One region of the Sedimentibacter sp. MB31-C6 genome, then DNA from elsewhere that is predicted to be linked to it. Evidence: riboswitches for the same ligand, from Rfam matches in the RefSeq annotation. Region 1 holds a riboswitch; the other holds the start of a gene.
What was found. Region 1 has a riboswitch for cyclic di-GMP ahead of U8307_RS03805 (transglutaminase-like domain-containing protein). Riboswitches for the same ligand answer to the same signal wherever they lie in the genome.
Positions count from the first base shown of each region.

Region 2: linked by a shared signal. The riboswitch ahead of U8307_RS10825 (sugar phosphate isomerase/epimerase family protein) and the one ahead of U8307_RS03805 (transglutaminase-like domain-containing protein) in region 1 are both predicted to bind cyclic di-GMP.

Region 1 covers NZ_CP142396.1:770,194-778,689, forward strand. The annotation lists gene U8307_RS03775 (type II secretion system F family protein) at 1-931, shown strand, start outside; gene U8307_RS03780 (hypothetical protein) at 950-1,240, shown strand; gene U8307_RS03785 (DUF4860 domain-containing protein) at 1,271-1,777, shown strand; gene U8307_RS03790 (hypothetical protein) at 1,767-2,279, shown strand; gene U8307_RS03795 (hypothetical protein) at 2,276-2,791, shown strand; gene U8307_RS03800 (type IV pilus twitching motility protein PilT) at 2,791-3,846, shown strand; gene U8307_RS03805 (transglutaminase-like domain-containing protein) at 3,906-4,787, opposite strand; cyclic di-GMP riboswitch class I at 4,858-4,941, opposite strand; gene U8307_RS03810 (S-layer homology domain-containing protein) at 5,041-8,496, opposite strand, start outside.
Region 2 covers NZ_CP142396.1:2,282,697-2,291,192, reverse strand. The annotation lists gene U8307_RS10835 (sigma-54 interaction domain-containing protein) at 1-1,727, opposite strand, end outside; gene U8307_RS10830 (serine hydrolase) at 1,749-2,510, opposite strand; gene U8307_RS10825 (sugar phosphate isomerase/epimerase family protein) at 2,944-3,720, opposite strand; cyclic di-GMP riboswitch class I at 3,965-4,051, opposite strand; gene U8307_RS10820 (bifunctional diguanylate cyclase/phosphodiesterase) at 4,160-5,809, opposite strand; gene U8307_RS10815 (FAD-binding oxidoreductase) at 6,194-7,573, opposite strand; gene U8307_RS10810 (electron transfer flavoprotein subunit alpha/FixB family protein) at 7,688-8,496, opposite strand, start outside.

The DNA of each region.
Region 1 (8,496 bases):
AGAAGGAAAAATAAAAAAAGTTTTAGGTATTATAAAGCAAGAACTATCAAAAGGTGTACCTTTATATCAAGCAATGAATAATTCAAATTTTTTTCCACCTTATGTAGTAAATATGAGTCAAATAGGAAACGCAACAGGGAAATTAGAAAATGTAATGACTTCCCTATCAAAATACTACGACAGAGAAGAATTTATAAAATTGAAAATTAAAAATTCAATATTTTATCCTTCTATGCTCTTCGTCATGATGACATTAGTAATTATTCTTCTTGTTACTAAGATTTTTCCTGTATTCGAAAGTATGATAAGCGAACTTGGAGGAGAATTATCTAATGAGGCCTCTATTTTAATGTCATTTTCCACTGGTATTTTAGCTGGAAAACTAATTATGTACATTCTCATTATATTTTTAATTATTATAGTTGCTTTTTTAGGATTTGGAAAAACAATAAAAGGAAAAGAATTATATAATAGTTTTCTAAATAAAAATATTATAACTAAAGTAATAATGAAAAATTTAACTGCCTATAGATTTTCTTCTTCATTATCTCTTTTATTATCAAGTGGTTTAAATATTGATAATTCATTAGACCTTTTACTTCAAATATTAGAAAACTCTCATTTAAAAAATAAGATTAAAGTATTCCAAAAGTGTATAAAAAGTGGTGAGCCATTTATAGAATCACTTTCTAAATTATCTCTTTTTTCAAGTATGCATTTACAAATGATAAATATGGGATATAAAACTGGTGAATTAGATACAGTTATGGATAAGCTCACAACAATACTTGAAAACGAAGTAGAACAAAGAATCACTAACAATGTAGCCCTAATAGAACCTATACTTGTAGGATTTTTATCTATCGCAATAGGTGTTATACTTATTTCTGTTATGCTACCACTAATGAACATAATGGCAAGCATCGGTTAAATTGAAGGGATGTTAAATGTGAGAAAGTCAAAAATTTTAAATGTTATTATTTTATTATTAATTGTTGCCTTTTTATTCTTTGGCACTAATATTACAAAAAAATCTAACGAAGAAAACAAATTTGTTATATTAGAGGAAGCAATAATTAGAGGTGCTATACAGTGTTATGCTATTGAAGGATTTTATCCACCTAATATTGAATATTTAGAAAGTAATTACGGTTTAATAATTGACCATGAAAAATATTATGTTAGTTATATTGCTTTTGCTTCGAATATAATTCCAGAAATCAAAGTATTTTTAAAATAAGGAATATATTCTATTCAACGGAGGAAAAATATGAAAAAAAATAGTACAAACCAATTTTCTATACATTTCATATTTGTTATGCTCCTTTTCTTAACTATAGTCATTTTATCTGTTATGATAATTATTTTAGGTAGTGATATATATACTAATATAAAAGATGAAAGAGATAGTAATTATGAAATTCGTGTTTCATTGTCATATATATCTAATAAATTGAGACAAGCAGATAATAGTAAATCCATTAATATAAAAACTATACATGAAACTCCTGCTATTGTTATAAATGAAACTTATGATAGTTTAAATTATGAAACATGGATTTACTATTATGATGGTTATTTATATGAAATTTTTATTGATGAAGGAACGGAATTCTCCTTATCTGATGGTATGAAGGTTTTAAAAATCGACAATTTTAGCATTTATAAGAAAAATGGCAATTTATACGAGTTTTCTATAAATAGCGGTGATTATAGTTCAGAATTAGTTTTATCTTTAAATTCTAACCAATTAGGTGGTGTTTCTATTGAAAAATAAATCATCTATAAATTTAGAAGTATCACTTATCGAAATAATATTGTCAATATTAATTTTCGCTATAGCAGCTGTAATTATTTTAAATTGCTTTGCAATTGCTAGATATACACAAATAAAATCCAATGATAAAACTATAGCATTAATGAAAATGCAAACAATTCTTGAATATATTAATTCATCAGAAACTGATAATGATACTCAAGAAATTTTAAATGAATTATTTGCTTATACAAATTTTAATGAAGAAACAAATCAATATTACTATGTAGTTTATTTTGATAGTAAATGGAATAGATGCAACGAAGAACAAATGGAATATACTATAATTATGGATATTACTAATAAGCAGTTACAATCAGGAATAATTAGCCACATAAATATATTTACTAAAAAGAGTGACCCTTATCCATTTATAGAAAATAATAATAGCATTGACTCCTTAGTTTCGATTTCAACTAAAAATTTTTATCCTGATTTTGAGGCAAGGAGGGCGTTACAATGAGATTAGGAGGATCCCTTGTTATAATAATATTTGTTGTTCTTTGTTTGATAATACTAGCAACATTATCTTTTACAACAACTTATTCAGATTTAAAATTATCAAATAAAACAGAAGATATTACTACAGATTATTATTACATGCATGGAAAGGCTAAAGAAAAACTTGCTAATATTAATGATAAGCTAACTATAGCTAATCTTAAATTACAAAATAAAAAAAATATAAATGTTTCAGAATCAGAAAATTTTAACTATTTAGCAATACAAGAGTTACAAAAAATAGACAGCATAACAATTATTAAAGAAAACAAAGATAACATTTATTCTGACTTTTATATTTCTTATGAAATTTTAGGAAACTTAAATCAAAAAATTAATGTGAAGTTAAATATTTTATATGATAGTACGATAGGAGAGCCTAGCTATGAAATAATTTCATGGACTCTATCCAATATTAAGCTCCCAAGTTACGACGAAGATACATACAATTTATGGGAAGGAATTAGCCAATGATTAATATTATTGATATATTAGTAAATGCTGTAGAAAAAAAAGCATCAGATATCTTTATAATTGCTGGACGACCAATATCATACAAGATTATGGGTGAAATTGTGTCCCAAAGTGATACGCCTCTAAACACAGATGATACATATGAAATTATAAAAGATATTTTAATTGCAGCAAACAAAGGAAACTTCGAAGAACTTACAGAAAATGGGGACATGGATTTTTCTTTTTCATTATCTAAATTAGGTAGGTTTAGAGTTAGTGCATATAAACAAAGAAATTCTTTTGCAGCTGTAATTAGAGTAGTACTTTTTGAATTACCAAATCCAACTGAATTAGGAATTCCAGATGCTTGCATGAATTTATATAAAAAAACAAAAGGTCTTGTTTTAGTTACTGGACCTGCTGGTAGCGGCAAATCAACAACACTTGCTTGTATTATAGATAAAATAAATAGGCAACGAAATTGCCATATAATGACATTTGAAGATCCAATAGAGTTTTTACATAAACACAAAAAATCAATTATAAGCCAAAGAGAAATATCTACTGATTTCAAAAGCTATATTTCATCACTTAAATCTGCCCTTAGACAAGCTCCTGATGTTATATTAATAGGAGAAATGAGAGATTTAGAAACTATAGAAATAGCTCTAACCGCTGCTGAAACAGGACATTTGGTTTTTTCTACATTACACACTATTGGTGCTGCAAATACCATTGATCGCATTATAGATGTATTTCCATCAAATCAACAAAGACAAATAAGAATACAACTATCAATGCAACTTCAAGCAGTAATATCACAACAATTAATACCTTCTTCTACATGTGGTCGAGCAGCTGCCTTTGAAATAATGATAGTAAATAATGCAATATCTAATTTAATCAGAGAATCAAAGATTCATCAAATAAATAATGTTATATACTCATCAGAAACAAAAGGTATGAAACCAATGGATACAAGCATAGTTGAACTTTTCAAAAATAATCTAATTAGTAAAGAAGATGCTATAAAATACTCAACAGACCCAGATTCTATTATTAAACAATTGTAATTATATAGGAAAGGAGAACTTTCCTATATAATAAAAATACCCTGTTGTCTAACAGGGTATTAATATTCAAAATACTTAGTATAATATTTACTATCAGTTAACTTTTTAGTGTATTCTATCATTTTGGGACTATTAGATTGTTTCGCTGTAGATGCTATGGTACTATCCATTAATTTCCATTGACGACCGTCAAAATACATCTCATTTAATTTAATCCAACCTGTTTCCTCTGTATATACTTCATTCCATGCGTGTAGTACATCTAAATTAGAAGAATAACCAGTTACTAATTTTGTTGGTATAGACTGTGAACGTAGCATTGCTGCCATTATCGATGCATAATCAAAACAAATGCCTTTATTACTCTTAAGTATTTCATCTACTTCAGGCAAATATCCGCTTTCAACACTTTCAGCCTTTTTTGTATCATAAACGATATTAGTAATTATATAATCATAAATGACATCTATTTTATCAATATCTTCTTTTTTTTCTTTTGTTAATTCTTCTGCTTTTTTTACAGTTTCAGAATCATTTTTATATTTTACATATTGATTTGAAACAAGGAATGGAGAATTTTCATTATCTAAAGTTACCTTAATGTTTGCAGTCTGCTTGATACTGTATTTGTTTCCTGTTATATTTTCAAATATTTTAATTTTATATGTACCATTTCCCATTTGTAAAGGATATGTTTCATAATCACCTTTATTATTCAAATCATATGTATACTTTCCTGTATCTTTTTCAATAATTACTTTTAATTTTTTCGTAGTTTCCTTTAAATACCTTATTTTAACATAACCTTCTGAACTATGAGTAGCATCTATTTCTGACTTAGAACCCTTGTACACATTTTCTGCACCAAAACACATTGTATAAAGCGATAATATAAATATTGTTATAAATATTGTATATAATGTTATCTTTAGTTTCTTCACACAACCCACCCCTTTAACATAAAAATACTTCACTTAAATAGCAAAGCATTTTATATATGTATCAGAAATACATAGCAGCTGGCTATCATACCTTTTAGGCTTAGACCCTATAGCTTTGCGTCGTCTTCTTTAGAAAACTTTGCCTATTAATTTAAAATATAATATCACAATATGGTTAATTTTGTCAACTGTTATTTTAAACATGAAAAATACGGAATGCTAAGATTTAACATTCCGCATAATTCAATTTAAACTATGGCCATAATTTATTTGCTTTCATTCCGGTCCAGAGTTCTTCTCCACTTTCTTCATTGATAGTGTAATTATGACTGTTTGTTGCTTCCATTACAGCTTCATAGTACCAATCATCACTTGTCATATCTGGCCAGAATATAGCATCTGGATGTATATTTTCTTCTAAAACTGATCTTTCAAGAACATTGTTAATCAATGTCATTGATTCAGCTCTTGTAATATTTTGATCTGGTTTAAAAGTATTATCAAGATAACCATTTATCCAACCTTTTATTTCAGAAGAATTTATATAATCCTCTGCCCAGTGACCATATATATCAGTAAACTTACTAGTACTACTTGATTCTAGTTTATCAAACTTAGCTGCTATAGTTGCAAATTCTGCCCTAGTAATTGGTTCTGATGGTTTAAAGGTTCCATCTGGGTATCCATTCAATATACCAGCATTAGATAGTGTAGATATTGCGCGATTTGACCATCTATCAGATGATATATCTGTAAATGAATTTGTATCACTCAATAAGCTATCTCTGCTATCATCAGTCAATAATCTATAGAAAATCATTGCCACTTCTTCTCTGGTTATACTATTAAGAGGTCTTATATCTCCCTCAGGATAACCTATAATATAAGCAAAGTGATCTAATTTTTCTAAGTCTGCCAATGGTACTTCTGGATCTTCGATGATTACAGGTTTTTTACGACCACCATTACTAGATTTATTTCTATCGTAGAAGAATTTATAAGTAGTATCCTTAACTTCTTCGATTACTTCTTTTTCTATTATTTCTGTCGTAATTGCTGAACCACTTGTTGATGTTGTATCAGGTATTTCAACAACTTCATATTCTATTGCTGTTCTTGTTGTCACATCTACAACTGTTTCATATCTAGAATATGTGTATCTTGTTCTATTACCCATTACTATATAAGTCTGTCTTTCATCTTCATTTAACTCTGTACCTGCAATACCTTGAGGTCCTTCTTCAGCATTATACTGATTAGTATTATATCCTGTTTCGTAATGCCATTCTATATTTATAGTATCATCTATATTAGGTGCTCTTACTTTGAATGTGTATGTTGTATTCTCTTCTGGATATACCGATGGCAATTCCGGCTTAGATATAATTTTATAACCAGATGGAATTTCTGGCCTAATATCTTCTGTTATTGAAGTACTCGTTGCTCCAGTATAATCCATTTTATATATTTGGTTTCCATTAGTATCTACAACTTCTACAGTTATTGTAACTTCGCCTAAAATTTTAGTGTAGTAGAAATCAATTACATTATTGTCTTCACCTAATTCTAGTGATTTGCTAGTAGGAGCTACCTTCACGTAACCCTCTACATCAATTGCACTTTCGGTTACTTTAGTACCATAAATTCCTGATTTAGTTACTGAATCAGCTACCGGTAAATTAGTTCCAAATTCTAAATAATTAACATTGTAACTTACTGCGTTGGCTGTATTGATAACCACAAAGCCTTCATAAAAATCTCCAGATATGTCAGTTCTATATCCATTCATATCCAATTCAGCTATTGTGTAATCAGAGTAATCATTTTCTCTGAAATCCCACCAATATTCGCCACCTTCATATAAAGGTAATTTGAAAGAATCGGTCCAATTATTATCTTCATTTAGTGTTAAGGTGTAATCAGTTGCTTCTCCATCGGAATCTAATAATACTATTGATACCTCGTCTCCTACAGGGCCATCCCATACTTTACTTACAGGTACATCTATAACCTCTATATTATATAATTGGAATCCGTCATATCCATAACCATAATTATTATTTACGAATTCATAAGTATAGTTATCTGGAACATCTTCTTCAATCGTATAATTTGAGTAATCAATAAATTCGTTATTAGAATCATACATCGGTACTATAAACGAGCCAAACCAATATCCATACTCATCAAGGCTTACAACTGCAGTAGAAACTCTTTCTTCATCTTCATTTAACAGATAAACAGTTATGCTTTCCGGTCTTGATGATGATGGAACTGTAGATAGTGACTTCAATTGTGGTAATTGAGTTTCGCCATCATACCATTGCTTCCATATGTTAAGTTCAACGGTTGCACCACTATCTTTTACAAAGTTGGCTGTATACACTAAATCTTCTGTTATTGTTGTTGCAAATGGCGTCGGTGTCCATCCGTCAAACTTATATCCAGAATCTGCTTCATATGTCGGTAATGTTGTTACTGCTGTGTTCCATGCAGTTCCATCTAATATATCTTCATATAATGTTGTTCCACTTATACTTCCATTTGCTCCTGCTTTAAATTCTACTGTATGCCATTGGTCTTCATCTTTTACAAAGTTGGCTGTATACACTAAGTCTTCTGTTATTGTTGTTGCAAATGGCGTCGGTGTCCATCCGTCAAACTTATATCCAGAATCTGCTTCATATGTCGGTAATGTTGTTACTGCTGTGTTCCATGCAGTTCCATCTAATATATCTTCATATAATGTTGTTCCACTTATACTTCCATTTGCTCCTGCTTTAAATTCTACTGTATGCCATTGGTCTTCATCTTTTACAAAGTTGGCTGTATACACTAAATCTTCTGTTATTGTTGTTGCAAATGGCGTCGGTGTCCATCCGTCAAACTTATATCCAGAATCTGCTTCATATGTCGGTAATGTTGTTACTGCCGTGTTCCATGCAGTTCCATCTAATATATCTTCATATAATGTTGTTCCACTTATACTTCCATTTGCTCCTGCTTTAAATTCTACTGTATGCCATTGGTCTTCATCTTTTACAAAGTTGGCTGTATACACTAAATCTTCTGTTATTGTTGTTGCAAATGGCGTCGGTGTCCATCCATCAAACTTATATCCAGAATCTGCTTCATATGTCGGTAATGTTGTTACTGCTGTGTTCCATGCAGTTCCATCTAATATATCTTCATATAATGTTGTTCCACTTATACTTCCATTTGCTCCTGCTTTAAATTCTACTGTATGCCATTGGTCTTCATCTTTTACAAAGTTGGCTGTATACACTAAGTCTTCTGTTATTGTTGTTGCAAATGGCGTCGGTGTCCATCCGTCAAACTTATATCCAGAATCTGCTTCATATGTCGGTAATGTTGTTACTGCTGTGTTCCATGCAGTTCCATCTAATATATCTTCATATAATGTTGTTCCACTTATACTTCCATTTGCTCCTGCTTCAAATGTTACTGTATTCCATTGGTCTTCATCTTTTACAAAGTTGGCTGTATACACTAAATCTTCTGTTATTGTTGTTGCAAATGGCGTCGGTGTCCATCCGTCAAACTTATATCCAGAATCTGCTTCATATGTCGGTAATGTTGTTACTGCTGTGTTCCATGCAGTTCCATCTAATATATCTTCATATAATGTTGTTCCACTTATACTTCCATTTGCTCCTGCTTCAAATGTTACTGTATTCCATTTACTTGT
Region 2 (8,496 bases), 1.5 Mb from region 1:
TCAAAAAGTGTAGTTCTGCCAATTCCAAGTTTTTCTGCTGTCTTTATTTTATTTTTATATAATCGTAGAGAATCATATATAATTTGTTTTTCATAACTATCAACTCTCTGTTTTAAACTTGTAGTATGTATGTCTTGTGTAAATTCATTTTCAATCATCATAATATGTCTGTTTTGAATTACTCTACCTTCACATAAAATAGCAGCACACTCTAAAATATTTTCAAGTTCTCTAACATTACCAGGCCAATGGTAACATGAAAATCTTTGAAGAACTTCATCGCTTATGAGTAAAGACTCAATCTCAAGATTCTTGCAAATTTTTGGCAATAAACTTTTACACAAAAGAGAGATATCATCCCCTCTCTCTCTAAGAGGTGGTATTGTTATTGAAAAAACATTTAATCTATAATAAAGATCTTTTCTTAGAAGATTAGTTTCAACAAGTTCCTTTAAGTCCTTATTTGTTGCAGCTACAATCCTAAAATCAGCATAAATTTTCGATTGCCCTCCTACTCTATAATAAGTCTTACTTTGTAAAACTTCCAAAAGTCTACTTTGTGACTCCATAGGCAACTCTGCAATTTCATCTAAAAAAACAGTGCCTTTATTAGCTATTTCAAAATAACCCTTTTTACCACCTTTTTTAGCACCAGTAAATGCACCTTCTTCATAACCAAACAGTTCGCTTTCAATTAATTCTTTAGGAATAGCTGCGCAATTAACATGAATAAAGGGATTATTCTTCCTTTTACTCTTATTATGTATCTCCTTTGCAAAAAGTGTCTTTCCTGTTCCACTTTCACCCAATAACATAATCGTAACATTTGTTCTAGCAGCTCTGTCTAATAATTGTTCCACCAATCTAATTTCAGGACTGTTCCCTATAATATTTATATAATTTAAACATGGGGTTTGGGTATTCATCGCTTCAAACTTCTCAAGTGATTTTAAAACATTCCCATATGAATCAATTTCATTTATACACATCTTTTTAGTAAAAATACTAATTGATATAACCTTTTTCTCGTCAACTAGTAATGTTTTTTTCACTAAATATATACTCTCACCTTTATATGTAAATATCATTTGAGATTCTTTAGAATTAAAAAATTCTTTTAAGTTATTAATTAAGTCGTTATTAAAAATTTGTTCAACATCTAAACCAATGATAATGTCCTTTTTGTAATTAATAAACTCATTAAAACTACCTAAATAAAAATATTCCAGTAAGTCTTCTTTAAATTTAATATTAGGATTAATAAAGAATTTAATTTGATTAGAATTCAAAGCAATAACTTGATTATCCCATTTACTCAATTCAATATTATAATTGGTATCATCAATTTGCAAAAACACTGATTCGTCAGTAGTAGCAATAGAAATCTCTTGTCCATTAAAAACTGTTTTTAAAGATTCATTTGAGAAATTATCTTTATAAATAGCTTGTATGGATGAATCTTTATAAGCTCCTACAATAATAAATCGTTCTTTCATAGATTCACTATAATCAATATTTAAATTATGAATAAATTCTTTTGTGTAGATTTCTTTATTTTTTGAATAGTGGTTTTCTACAATTATAATTACATCCGAAATTTGAAATCTATCACTTTTATATCCTAAGTAGAATTGATATTCAGGCTTAACTAAATCAAGAGCAGCAATACTAATTTCTCTAATTTTCAAATCACTATCAATAATTAAATCTATATTTGCATTTTTCATAAAATCTCCAAACTAATTAATCTATTTATCAAGTTTACAACATTGATATGAAATATCACGAATCATTTGTTCAAATTCTGGTACATCAGTATAATTCGACACGAACACTATTACAAAAGGTTCTTCTGAATACACAATACCTACATCATTTGTAATACCATCGTCTTCACCTGTTTTATGAGCTACTTTAATGGATTCTGGTAATTTACCTGGAATTTTATGATTAATTTGCTGTTCCAACAATATTTCTTCTATCTCTTTGGAAACATTCTCATTGACAAAAGTTTTATTGTATATCTGTTCTAACAAATAACCTAATTCTCTTGGTACAATCACATTTTCTTTTCCCTCTTTTTGAGCACTTTCATCAAATAAAAGTCGATTAATTTTAGTATCTAATAACCCAATTTCATCAAATCCTTTGTTTAATTTTTCAATATTAAAATGTTTAATTAGAACATTAGTCGCAGTATTATCACTTAATGCAATCATAAGTTTGCATAACGTTCTCACATCTACATTAGGCTCGTCAGTAAATAAGTTTAATGCACCGCAACTTGGCATTTTATCACTATTTTTTACAGTTAATATTTCAGATAGGTTAACATTTTCCAATGCAGATTCACGAAATATCTCAGCCAAAATTGGAAGCTTTATTACACTAGCAGCCAAAAATGTATCATTTTCATTATAACATATTTCTTCGCCAGTAATGAGATTTTTATAATAAAAACCAATTTTACCTTTTGCAGTATTCAATTTTTCTAATATCCTAGTTTTCATAGTTTTCCTCCAATTATAATTTTTACCTTTAAATCATGTTGTACCGGTTGTCTCGGTTGTCCCGGGACGCATGCAATGCGTCCCCTACGTTTGTGTTGTATTTCCAATACGTATTCCAATGCGTCCCAATATCACGACCATTTTCATTTTCAATGTAGGGTATGCATTGTATGCATACCGCCACGGGTCGTGTTATATTGATTTAATCGTGTTGATTTGGTTTGTCCCGGGACGCATGCAATGCGTCCCCTACGTTTGTGTTGTATTTCCAATACGTATTCCAATGCGTCCCATTATTCGTCACAACAATATGTTAATTTCGTTTTCAATACGCAACGTAATGTGTTCCAATATTCATGCCAATATCACGTTAACTTTCATTTTCAATGTAGGGTATGCATTGTATGCATACCGCGGCGGGATGTGTTATGTGTTAAATTAATGAAATTAGATTATTTCTTGCTTTTATTAAAAAATCTAATGGTAGAAGTTTTTTATCTTCTTCGAATGGATAGGTTTCCATTGAAAAACTTTTACATTTTGTTTCTTTAATTATATTTATTATTTTCTGCCAATTAACATGACCTGTACCTGGAATCCAATGTCTATCGCATAGACCATCATTATCTGAAAGGTGGACGCATAACAATATATCTTTCCATTTGTCTAATATATCACCATTGCTTTGTCCATTTACGAAATCATGGGATGAATCATAACAAAACCCTATATAATTAGACTTAAATTCATTTAATATAAAATCAGTATAATGAAACATTTGAGTGTTTTCAAATGCTACCTTAATTTTAATATCTTCTGCAACTTTTACTATATTTTCAAATGATTTATATCCCGCTGTATAGTTTAATTCAATATTATTTCCCTGTGTGTTATGCATAACAACTGTATCTACACCAGAATTTTTACATTCATATAACCATTTAATAATTTTATTTGTATGTATTTCTCTTTTGTTTTCATCTTCATTCCAAAGCAAATTTATATCATCAAAAGGTAAATGTACATTATCTAATTTTAAATCATATGAATAAACTATATTTCTTAACTTTTTTCTATTTATATATGTAGGATAAGTTTCATCTTCCCACCATAACATTACATAGTCATAACCTGCTTCTTTTATTAATTTAATTCTTTCTTCAAAGGGTAATATATATCCAAACCAATGAAAAATTCCTGTTTCATTCATTGAATGCTCCTTAATATGTCAAGATTATTATTTCAATTATAGCTGTACTATGTAATTATAACAAGTCAAAATTATAATTTTTTCAGAAAGAAAGAACTACCTTGCTTTTAGCAAGATAGCTCCAAATTAAAAATACATAGTATTAGGAGAACAATTCCATGAAATCGATTGCAAATTAGGAATTAAAAAAACTCTGATTGTATGCCAAACAGAGCTAATACACTTATTATTATGTATTCGCAATTTTGGCGACCCGGCTACCATGGTTTATAAAACCTTAAGGCCCGTGGCTTTGCGTCCTCGACTTTCATCGAGTTTGCCTTTATCAATATGCTAGTTTATTCCAATTCAATTGTATTCCTTTATGAAGCATTTGTCAATACTATTTATAACATTTTATTAATTTTTTTACATTTAAAGTAATTTAATCCCATTATCTCTATCTGTTTACTTTAACGAAATACTTTGAAACTAATTTTTCTGGTTTTATAGGCCTACTGAAATAATATCCCTGCATAATGTCACAATTAATACTATTTAAAATATCAACTTGTTCTTTTGTTTCAACGCCTTCTGCTATTACTTCTAAACCTAACTTATGAACTAAATCTATTATACCTTCTACTATTATTCTATTTTTATTATATTTTATATTATTAATAAATGATTTATCAATTTTTATATAATTAAATGTTTTAGAGTAATTTATGAGATATTTATACGTATTATATCCTGTTCCATAATCATCTAATGATACTTTGATTCCATAATCTTTTATTTCATTAATCTTACTAAATACATTTTGTTCATCTTCTATAATTGTTCTCTCTGTTAATTCAAATTCTAAACACGAAGGTTCTAAATCATATAACTTAATATATTTTTTTGTAAATTTTAAAATTGAGTCATCATTTAAATCTCTTGATGAAAGGTTAATTGAAACATTTGTTTCTATACCTTTTTCTTTCCATACATTCAGTTGGTATATAGCATGTTTTATTACCCATTTTGTAACTTCATTAATAAAGCCTGCTTCTTCTGCTATATTAATTAATTGAGCAATAGATAAATTATTTTTTGAGTTATCATTCCATCTTAAAAGAGCTTCTACTCCTTCTATTTGATTTATCATATTAATTTTAGGCTGATATACTAAAGTAAATTCATCGTTTTGCAAAGCATCATAAAGTGTAACTAGTGTATTATAGTATTTTTCGCTTTCTATAGCTAAATTGTTATCATAAATTATTATTTCTCTTTGAGTAATATTTGCCTGTTCTAAAGCTCTATCCAATTTATATAGAATATCTTTCACACTATCACTATATGGTGGGAAAGATACTATACCCCCCTTTATAATAATTGATATTGGAAGATTATTTATATAAATTGGTGTTTTAGTTTTAGCAGCAAATTCCTTAGCTAATGAATAGGCCATATCAGAATTTATATCAGGTATGACTATTACAAATTTACTTGTATCTATTGAATAGATACTACCTGTAGGAAAAAAGTCTACTACCTTGTCCATTAATGCAGAAAAAGTATATTGACCCGTTTCAAAATCAACATATCTATTTATCATTTCCAAGTTTTCAAGTTTAAATATAATTATAGAAAAATTATTTTGATTTCTTGAATTAATAATTTGATTTATGTCATGTTTGAATTTATTAACATTTGGATATCCAGTATTTATATCTTCATAAGCTTTTTTTCTTTCTATATCATTTATACTTTTAATATGTTCAACTAGAAAACCAACAACTAAAACTATTGCTACAAACATAAATATTCGCAAAATCCAAGCACCAGCAGGCTGCGTTAATCCATTTAAAGGCATAAAGGGTCCAACTGTTAATCCTGATATAATAGAAAAAAATATGCCTCCCTTAGTACCAAATATAAACACAGCTAATAAAATAGGAATATAAAATAACTGTATTAAAGAACTCATTAATCCATCAGTTAAATATATAATTCCTCCAATTATAAAGATGCAAAATAATATTATGATACTCCATACTAAGTTAAATATAAAGTTATGATTTCTTGAACTTGTTAGATATTTCAATTGTTCAATCTTCATTGTATACTCTCCATAATTTAATTTTAGTTGTATGCATTATCATCAATGTCATTTTGTTTGTTTTTCTCAATTTTTGTTTATTTCTACCTTAATTACAGGTATACTTATTAATCTAATACCCATCTTTTAAGAATTATAACAGATTTTTATTATTTAAGTTAAATAAATCTGTTATTATGCAAATAGTAACAATTATTTGAATATATTGGTAAATTAATACACCCTATTTTAGCATATATTATATTATTCGTTAATTTTATAGGAAAAACTAGGGTATAATTAAAAAGCCTTCATTTTAATCTACTAAAATGAAGGCTTAACAGAAATGTCCAGCTGAATTGTTTTTGCTAGCGCTTAGATTAACAAGTATTAATGAAGTTTTTATTAAAGTGCTGTTCCTGGATTTAATATATTGTTGGGATCAAATACATTTTTTATTGCTTTCATAAGACTTAATTCTTTTTCTGAAAATTGAATTTTCAATTTATCGTTCCTTACTTTTCCAATACCATGTTCTCCTGTAATTGCTCCTTCGCATTCTACTACTAATTTAAAAATTTCATCTGCTAAATTATCATAGTTTTCTGGTTTTTGTGCATCTTCTGTTTGAATACTGTTATGCATATTACCATCACCTATATGTCCTATAGTTGAAATTTCAACATTATACTTTGTAGCTATTTTAGAAATACCCTGCATATATTTTGCTAAATTTTTAATAGGAACAGCCGCATCTATGGCATCTACTAAGTTTTTTTGCATACTTGGATATACATGGCTTCTAATTTCCAAAAGTGTACGTTGTTCTTTTGTGCTTTCTGCTACAAAACTTTCTATTGCATTATTTTCTTCACATATTCCTACAATCATCTCATACATTTCATATAAATCATCTTCTTTTCTTTCTGAAACAATAAAATATAAATCAACATTTCCAACACTTGAAGGCCATGTCATACCTATATCTTCAGCAGCTCTTAAAATAGAGCTTTTTTCCATATACTCAATAGCCAAGGGTTTTATTCCATTTTTAAATATTTCAGTCACAGCTTTAACTGCATCACTTTCATCATTAAATGAAACTAATAAACTACCTGAATATTTGTCTTTAGGTTTAAGTGCTAATGTAGCCTTTGTTACAATGCCTAATATACCTTCACTACCTATTATTAGATTCTTCAAATCTAAACCTGCATTGTTTTTAATTAACTTTCCACCTAAATAAATAATTTCTCCAGTAGGTAAAACCACCTCTAATCCTTTGACCTGTTCTCTCATAACACCATATCTTACAGCTCTAACACCGCCTGCATTCATGACTATCATACCACCTACTTGAGCGCCTTCATCTCCTGGGTGAATTGGAAAGTACAAACTATCGTGTTGATTAAACAATTCAACGATGTCAAGTAATGTTGCACCTGCTTCACATTCTACTGTTAATGAAGATTCATCTACTTCTATAATTTTGTTCATTCTTTCCATGGATATAATAATGCTTGGCATAATAGTAACTGCTGCTCCTGACAAACTAGTGCCACCGCCTCTAGCAACTACAGTTAATTTTTGGTCATTGGCATATTTTATAATTTGTGATATTTCCTCTGTGTTTGCAGGTTTTACTACAACACAATCTGTACACACTTTAGGTTTCATAGCTTTTTCTGTTTCGTCCTCACAGTAACTGCTAACTTTATCGGTATCAGTTACTACCCATTCGTTTCCCACAATTTGTTGCATTTTTTTTATTATTTGATCATTCATTTTAACCCTCCATTTTTCAATGTATATGTGTTAATCAACATTCCCAATGTATGTTTGCATTTTATGCAAACCGCGGGACACATTCAATGCGTCCCCTACGATTATTGACGAATTTCACATGTTATTTCCGACGTTGTGTTTGTTTTTTATTTCATTTATCAATTCAGGGATAATTTTAAACATATCCCCTATTATCGAATAGTCAGCTATATTTATTATTGGTGCTGACGGGTCGTTGTTTATTGCTATTATAGTATCTGAATCTTTCATCCCAGCAACATGCTGCGGTGCTCCTGATATTCCACAAGCAACATATATTGTAGGCTTAACTCTGTTTCCACTATACCCTACTTGATGTGCTTTTGAAATAATTCCTGTTTCAACTAATGCTCTAGAGGCTCCTACTTTTCCTCCTAATAATTCTGCTAGTTCTTCAATCATTTTCAAATCTTCTAAACTTTTCAAAGATGCTCCAACAGCTACTACTACATTTGCATCAGCTAAATTTATGTCTTCATTTGAAATTTCTTCTATTATTTCAACTAAATTATTTTCTAATTTAATAGATTGTACTTTAACTATTTCTCCGATTCGGCTTTCATCTCTTTCTGCTTCATCAAATTCCTTATATCTAACTGTAGCCATTTGAGGATAATTATCTGACTTAATATGAGCTAATATATTTTCGCTAAAAGCTGGTCTTATTTGAATTAATTTTCCATCTTCATCTATTTGCAAATCTGTACAATCCGCAGTTAATCCAGTTTCTAGAACTGCAGCTATTCTAGGAGCTAAACTTCTACCAAATGTTGTTGCTCCAAATAAGCAAATTTCTGGTTTAATTTCTTCAATAATTTTTACTAAATTTTGAGAGTATATTAATTCATCTGGTTTATTAAAAACTTCATCTTCAATATGGTATA